One region of the Undibacterium sp. Ji83W genome, then DNA from elsewhere that is predicted to be linked to it. Evidence: riboswitches for the same ligand, from Rfam matches in the RefSeq annotation. Region 1 holds a riboswitch; the other holds the start of a gene.
The links. A riboswitch is a leader RNA that binds a small molecule or an ion and turns the genes downstream of it on or off. The one in region 1 is predicted to bind glycine.
Positions count from the first base shown of each region.

Region 2: linked by a shared signal. The riboswitch ahead of gcvT (glycine cleavage system aminomethyltransferase GcvT) and the one ahead of ACO0LD_RS03940 (hypothetical protein) in region 1 are both predicted to bind glycine.

Region 1 covers NZ_JBMPOZ010000001.1:869,410-872,824, reverse strand. Annotated here, with positions in the region: gene ACO0LD_RS03950 (C39 family peptidase) at 1-314, opposite strand, end outside; gene ACO0LD_RS03945 (hypothetical protein) at 359-1,108, opposite strand; gene ACO0LD_RS03940 (hypothetical protein) at 1,299-1,532, opposite strand; glycine riboswitch at 1,584-1,700, opposite strand; glycine riboswitch at 1,901-1,992, opposite strand; gene ACO0LD_RS03935 (tetratricopeptide repeat protein) at 2,169-3,415, shown strand, end outside.
Region 2 covers NZ_JBMPOZ010000001.1:424,984-428,398, reverse strand. Annotated here, with positions in the region: gene ACO0LD_RS01955 (pectate lyase family protein) at 1-1,135, opposite strand, end outside; glycine riboswitch at 1,577-1,665, shown strand; glycine riboswitch at 1,677-1,799, shown strand; gene gcvT (glycine cleavage system aminomethyltransferase GcvT) at 1,872-3,002, shown strand; gene gcvH (glycine cleavage system protein GcvH) at 3,095-3,415, shown strand, end outside.

The DNA.
Region 1 (3,415 bases):
CCCCAATGTGCCAGGATGTTTTGCACGCTGCCGCCGCTGCCGTACATGGAGTTAGGCTGGTTGGCGTTGCTGTTCCAGTTAAAATTGGTATTGCCACAGGCGTAATTCAGGCCATAAGCCCAGTTCACGATCTGGCACTGGCTGGGATTTTGATTGTAGAAGCTCAGCAATGCCTTGCTGCTGCCTGCCCAGCACCACTGGCTATGCTCTTGCGTGACCAGCGGCACATTCAATGCACGGTATTGCGCATAAACGCTGGGTATGCCCAGCATTGCTCCCAAGACGAATATGAGCTTTAACAGATTTTTTTTCATGATATCTCCGTATTTATTGTAGGTATATTCAGATGGTTGCTGGTTTAGCGGAAGCTGTCGATATTGCGTTTGACACTGACACGCAAAGGTTCAAGAATGTCGCTTTGTTCCAGCAAGCCATTGTTGGCAGATTGTGTGCCAAGTTTTTCACTGCGCTGTTGCAGCAGCAAAGTCTGACGTGCTGAATGCAGGGGGGCAAAGCGGGCACGTGCATCGGTAGGCGAAACTACTTCCAGAAAATCCGACATGGCTTGATAGACACGGATAAAGCGCAAGTTGGAGCGTGTGCTATTGCCGTGTACGGCAATAGCTGCATCGACGTCCTTGGCCAGCACTGCGCCACCATACGAAGTTACACCCCAGCGCCCGTTGTTTTGCCGCAGTGTTGCCAGACCTATCGGTGTGTCATTGAGGGTGATGACAAAGCGCCATTCGCCGGTTGCTTTTGCCATGCTGCGCAAATCACCACGGCCATTCATGACATCTTGCGGCGGCAGGCTATAGACTGGAAAACCATAGCCTATCTTGGCATCCTTGAGGTCTTGCACATCATTGACTTCGAGCGGGAATTCAGGCGGCAAAGTGCCGCCGCGACGCTGCACATTGAACTGCACAAACTCGGCAAAATCGCGTTGCGCAGCAGCACTGACCAGACGTGCCTGATCAGTTGTTCCACCAATATCGCTGGTCACATTTTGTGCCAATAGTGAAGGGCTGGCGACAGCACAACTGATACTGAGTATCAAAGCGGCCAGGGTGGATTTTTTGAATCTTGAAACAGGGTGAAAATGCATGATGATTTACTCCTTGGTTAAATTTAGACAATAGCTCGCCCATTCAAGCGGACTGGGCGGCTTGAAACACGGCATGGCTGGGCATGCCGGACAACATTCCCGCGCAAACGGGAATAGGGGATCAGCTTATAGAGCGGTTCAGAACTCTATAACCAGAATTTTTATTAGAAAGAACTTGAGCTGGTCAGCGTCAATAATGAATGTGACTACACTGCGGTCGTATATCGTGTGAGAGAAAAAGACTTGTGGTGATACTGAGATCATCTTTGTAGTTAGGGACATCATGGCTGGCTGCGTGCTGAGTATCGCGCATGCTGTTGAACACGGTTTTGCAATCAGTGTAGAACCCGGTTTTATAGATGGACAGCGCGCAGGCGGCCGCCATCGCGGTGACAGTGTCACCGTTCAAATGGATGAATTTCATGGTATGCAGACTCCAGACGTCAAAGGGATGTCCGTGCGCAGTTACGCAACGGATACCCCCTCTGTCCTGGACCTGAGAGATTTCGCCTGCGCCTGCTGGTAAGGTCGCAATGCTTGCTCCTTCGGTGTGCCTGGCGACGTAGTCAGGCAGCTCTTCAGAGTTGGCGGAACTCATTTCATAAATAATAATGAGGTGCGCTTGATTCATAAGGCTGTCAGCCTTATGAATCAAACCCTTCGGGAACTGGTGATTTGGGCGCATTGCTGTGTTGTATTGCTTGCCAAGGCATGAGCCTTGGCCGCACACCACGCCTTGCACTGCATCCCAAATCGCCTTGTTCGCACCCACCCTTATTCATGAAATGAGTTCCAATGATAACGGTCCCTTTTGCCTGAGAGTTTCCGGGGCGGTTGCTCCTTCGGCGCTGTCCTTATTTGACAGTCTCTCCCGATATCATTTTTTTCGTAATGTGCTCAACCTGTTGTACAAGTTGTAGAAATGAGCATAGTGCACACATTACTCATTTGCAAATCATTTTTGATGTCAAATGGTTTATTTTTCTGTTTTCATGGAATCTGTGATTTGTATCCCACATGAGTATCTGCGTTTGGCTTTTACTTGACTGTCAGGCTATGATTGCTGAATATTTCAATCACCTCACCATCCATGACTCAGCAATTGACTGGCAAATCCCGATTAAAAGAATGTTCAATTTTGCGTGAACTCAGCCTGGCCTGTGCAATGGCATTGGGCTTTTCTGCCATGCACGTCCATGCACAAATCAAACCCGCCGCGCAGGATGCTGTCAATGACAAAGTGAAGGAAAGCGCCTGGCTGTCTGATCCTGCATTGACACAGTTGGTGCAAAAAATGGTGGAAAGCCGTTTCATGCCTTATAAGGTGGTGGGGCAAAAAAGTGACAAGGACATGCTCAGCTATAAAGCCTACTTCCATCCCTTCCCCAAGGATATGGAGAGATTTTATTCTTACTGGGGCATGACGGCAGAATGGTATATCGCCCGCAAAAACAGCATGGTGCAAGAGGGCTATCAAGAAATCTGGCACCAGTCTTTTCGCGATGCTGGAAATACCGAATTGCATCAGGCTGTGTGGATGAAGCGATCAACAGAAAATCCTGAACTGCAAAAACTGGGCAGCAATTATGCTGATGAAGAACATGAGCAAAACATCCTGGTTGGCATGCTGTGGCGCGGCGAATTCAAAAAACTCGATATTGCACTGGATAGCGCGTTTGCACAAAACAAGGCTGGCAGGCTGAAGTCAAATACCCTGTATAAGCGTTTTGGCACTTTGTCGCGGTTGGACAAAGATTTTCAAAAGCAGTTTGACGTCTGGGTAAAATCCAGCATGTATGGCTATGCTTATCTGGCACGCGGCATGTTCTTGCAGCAGCAGGCATGGGACGCTCGTGGTGATAAACTGGCCGCCGAAACCAGTAAAAAACAGTTTGCTGATTTTCATAAATTATCCAGCGTGGCAAGGGTAGACCTCACCAAAGCCAATGAAAAAATCAAGTCTTGCGCTATCTGCGCAGGTGAATTGATAGTCAATAACAGGGCACTTGGCATTAAGGAAGGTGACAACGCCTTGCTGAAAAACGCGCTGCAATATGACCCCAAATTGTATTCGCCAGTGTATGCCTATCTGAGCAAATTGCTGCCTCAATGGGGCGGTTCTTTTTCTGAGATGGAGACTTTCATCGGCAACATCAGAAAGACCACGGGTGATGAAATACTGGTGGATGAATTGAAATCACGCCTCTGTTATTACCAGGGCATCGCCATTTACCGCGAAGACCAGGAAGGTGCACGCATCTGGTTTGAACGTGGCCTGACCAGCCAGCCCTATCAATTGCTGGTGAA
Region 2 (3,415 bases), 440 kb from region 1:
CCCAATAGCCAATCACATCGCTATCGCGTGAAGTCACAGGATTTTGTGAATTTTCGAAATAGTTGCTTTCGATCAGAGCATAACCTTGCATGCGCACATTGATGCCCGAGGTTTTGATATTGCTATACAGATTGTTATAGATGTGAGTATAGCCACCGCGCTGCAGGGGCAGGCGTGAGCCTACGTTGTTATAATAATTGTGATGGAAGCTGATGTAGCGGTCACTTGCGTCACTGTCGCTGGAACCGATCAAGCCCACTTTGTGATGATCATGAATGTAGTTGTATGAGTAAGTGATGTGGTGCGCACCTGCTTTATTATCCACCAAACCATCAAACTCCAGATCGCCCGCGCCCGGGCATTCAGCAAGAGAGCTGAACAGGGTGTTGTGGTCTATCCAGACATAGCCCGGGAATTTGCCGCTCTGGCCTTCAATGCCTATGGCATCAATAGAACCAGGCAGTAAGCCTATGGTCATGTTGCGGATAATGACATTGGTCGCGCCACCTTTGACGGCGATGCCAAAATTAGCCGCTGAGCCATTGCTACCTTCAATCGTGACATTGCCTTTATTCTTGATTTCGACTATCGCGCCTTTGGCTTTTTTCCATTGTGTGCAGGCATCAGGAATAGTGCGGAAATCAAAAGTACCGTTATAGCGTATCACCAGACCACCGGTACCATTATAAGCATCAAGCGCTGCCTGCATTTGTGCTGCTGTTGTGACGGTTACTGCTGCCACTGTGCCACCACCAGTGACCAGCCCGGCAAAGCCGCCGCTGTGTCCGGCTGGCGCTGTGCCAGAGCCAGAGCCAGGACCGTCATTTGAGCCACTGCCACCGCCAGTATCTGGCGCGCCAGCTGGTCCCACGGCACATTTCTCTTTGGTGTCAGCAGTTGCGGCGACACCAAAGGTGGCGGCAGTACAACTGACATTGCCAGACAGCGATTTGACCACCCATTTGTCTTTCAATCCAAACGATACCTGCAGTGCTTTGTCGCCTACTTTGCAGATGCCGCCTTCATCGGCACATTTGGAAAAACCGGAAGGCCAGTCTGCTGCGTAGACATTACCTGCACTGCCAGCTGCTGCGATGATGGCAAAGGCGATCAAATTCAATTTTTTGTTATTCATTTTCCCTCCGGGTTTTTTGCTTCGTCAGTTTTAAAAAAAAATCGCTTACCCCAAACCTCTGCGCAACTGATCTCTTTTGTATTAAAAGATCTGCTTTGGCATTCAATTTGGTGAAGCGAATATTTGCACAATAGAAATAAAATCGGAGCTAGGGTAACAATGGATGCTGATCATTCCCGTGATTGTTTCCTCTTAAAACAATAGTTACAAATTAACACAGGGAAGAGCGTCAAAATTGATAGTGGTCTGGCTTTGGTTGCTCTTGCTGATCAGGTCTTTGTAGTAAGTTTCGCGTAAGTTTTATAAGTGGTTTTATTGCTCGCAATCTTGTTGCTTTTGTCCTGGCTTGTTGTTTTGCTCATTTTTTTACTATTCCAGCGACTTTTCTGTAAATATTTCCACGCTCAACTATCCAAGCCCTTGCAAGCCTTATATAATCGCGCTACTTGATCGGGAGAGCGCGACGAAAGTTGCCGCCGAAGGGGCTAATACCCAAAAAACTCTCAGGCACAAAGGACTGATCAACGGGGTAGTTAAAAGTTGCCCCAACTCTGGAGAGCGGTAGCGGCACAGCAATTCGCCGGACTACCCACCGAAGGTGCGCGCGGGCAGCAAACATACATGGCTCCCGTAATCTCTCAGGTACCAGGACAGAGGGGTATGCGATTTCAGCGCATGCGGCGTTTATTCGTCGGCATGCGTTTGTTCGTCCCTTCAATCTGGTAGCGAGGCACTCATGACGCAAGCAGCGACATCACTCAAGGCAACTCCCCTCAATGCAGCCCATCGTGCGGCTGGTGCAAAAATGGTTGATTTTGGCGGCTGGGACATGCCCGTCAACTATGGTTCCCAAATCGAAGAACATCATGCAGTGCGCACTGATTGCGGCATGTTTGATGTATCCCATATGTGTGTCGTCGATTTGCAGGGTGAAAATGTACGCAGCTTCCTGCGTGACCTGGTTGCCAATAATGTCGATAAATTGCAGGTAGCGGGCAAGGCCCTGTATTCCTGCATGCTGAAGCCTGAAGGCACGGTCATCGACGACCTCATCATTTATTTCTTCAGCGAAAACTGGTTCCGCCTGGTCGTCAATGCTGGCACCGCAGAAAAAGACATCGCCTGGATGAATGCCCGCAATGCAGAAACCAATAGCGGCCTGACCATTACCCAGCGCCGTGATGGTGCTAACGCTTTTGCCCTGGTGGCAGTGCAAGGCCCGAACGCCCGCGCCAAGGCATGGGAAGTCTTGCCAGAGACCAAAGCTGCCAGTGCAGAAATCAAACCTTTTAACGCAGTCATCGTGGCCGACACTTCCTTTGGTGAAGTCATGGTGGCACGTACTGGTTATACCGGTGAAGACGGTTTTGAAATTGCCGTGTCTGCTGACCGTGTGACTGATTTCTGGAATGCCCTGGTTGCAGCCGGTGTCAAACCTGCTGGCCTGGGTGCGCGTGACACCTTGCGTCTGGAAGCTGGTATGAATTTGTATGGTCAGGACATGGATGAAACAGTCAACCCGCTCGATGCTGGTCTGGCATGGACCATAGACCTGGTCAGCGAACGTGATTTCGTCGGCAAGCAAGCACTGCAAACACAAGGACAGAACGCCCAGTTCCTGGGCCTGATCCTGCGTGAAAAAGGCGGCATCCTGCGTGCCCATCAAAAAGTGGTATGCGCACAAGGCGAAGGCGAAATCACCAGCGGCACTTTCAGCCCCACCATGGAGCAGGCAATTGCACTGGCGCGTTTGCCTATGGGTGTGTCGGTAGGCGATACTGTGCATGTTGTTATCCGTGACAAGCAATTGGCAGCATCTGTTGTCAAACTGCCTTTTGTCCGTAACGGCAAAATCCTGGCCGTATAATTTGATCTGCAGTCAGTACAGCTACTGGTACTGACTACTATTGATTAGCCACTCATTATTATTTAAAACAATTTATTTAACTGGAGCCCATCATGAACGTACCAGCAGACTTGAAATACACCACATCCCACGAATGGGTACGCACAGAAGCAGACGGCACGATCACTGTCGGCATTACTGAATTTGCTCAAGATGCTTTGGGCGATATCGTTTTCGTTGACCTGCCTAAAGTTGGCACAGCACTCGAAGCAGGCAAGGACTGTGCAGTGGTTGAATCCGTCAAGGCAGCTGGTGATATTTATGCACCAGTGACTGGTGAAGTTGTTGCCATCAATGAAGCACTGGCCGATGCACCAGAATCCATCAATGCTGATGCGTTTGCAGCATGGCTGTTCAAACTGAAACCAGCCAAT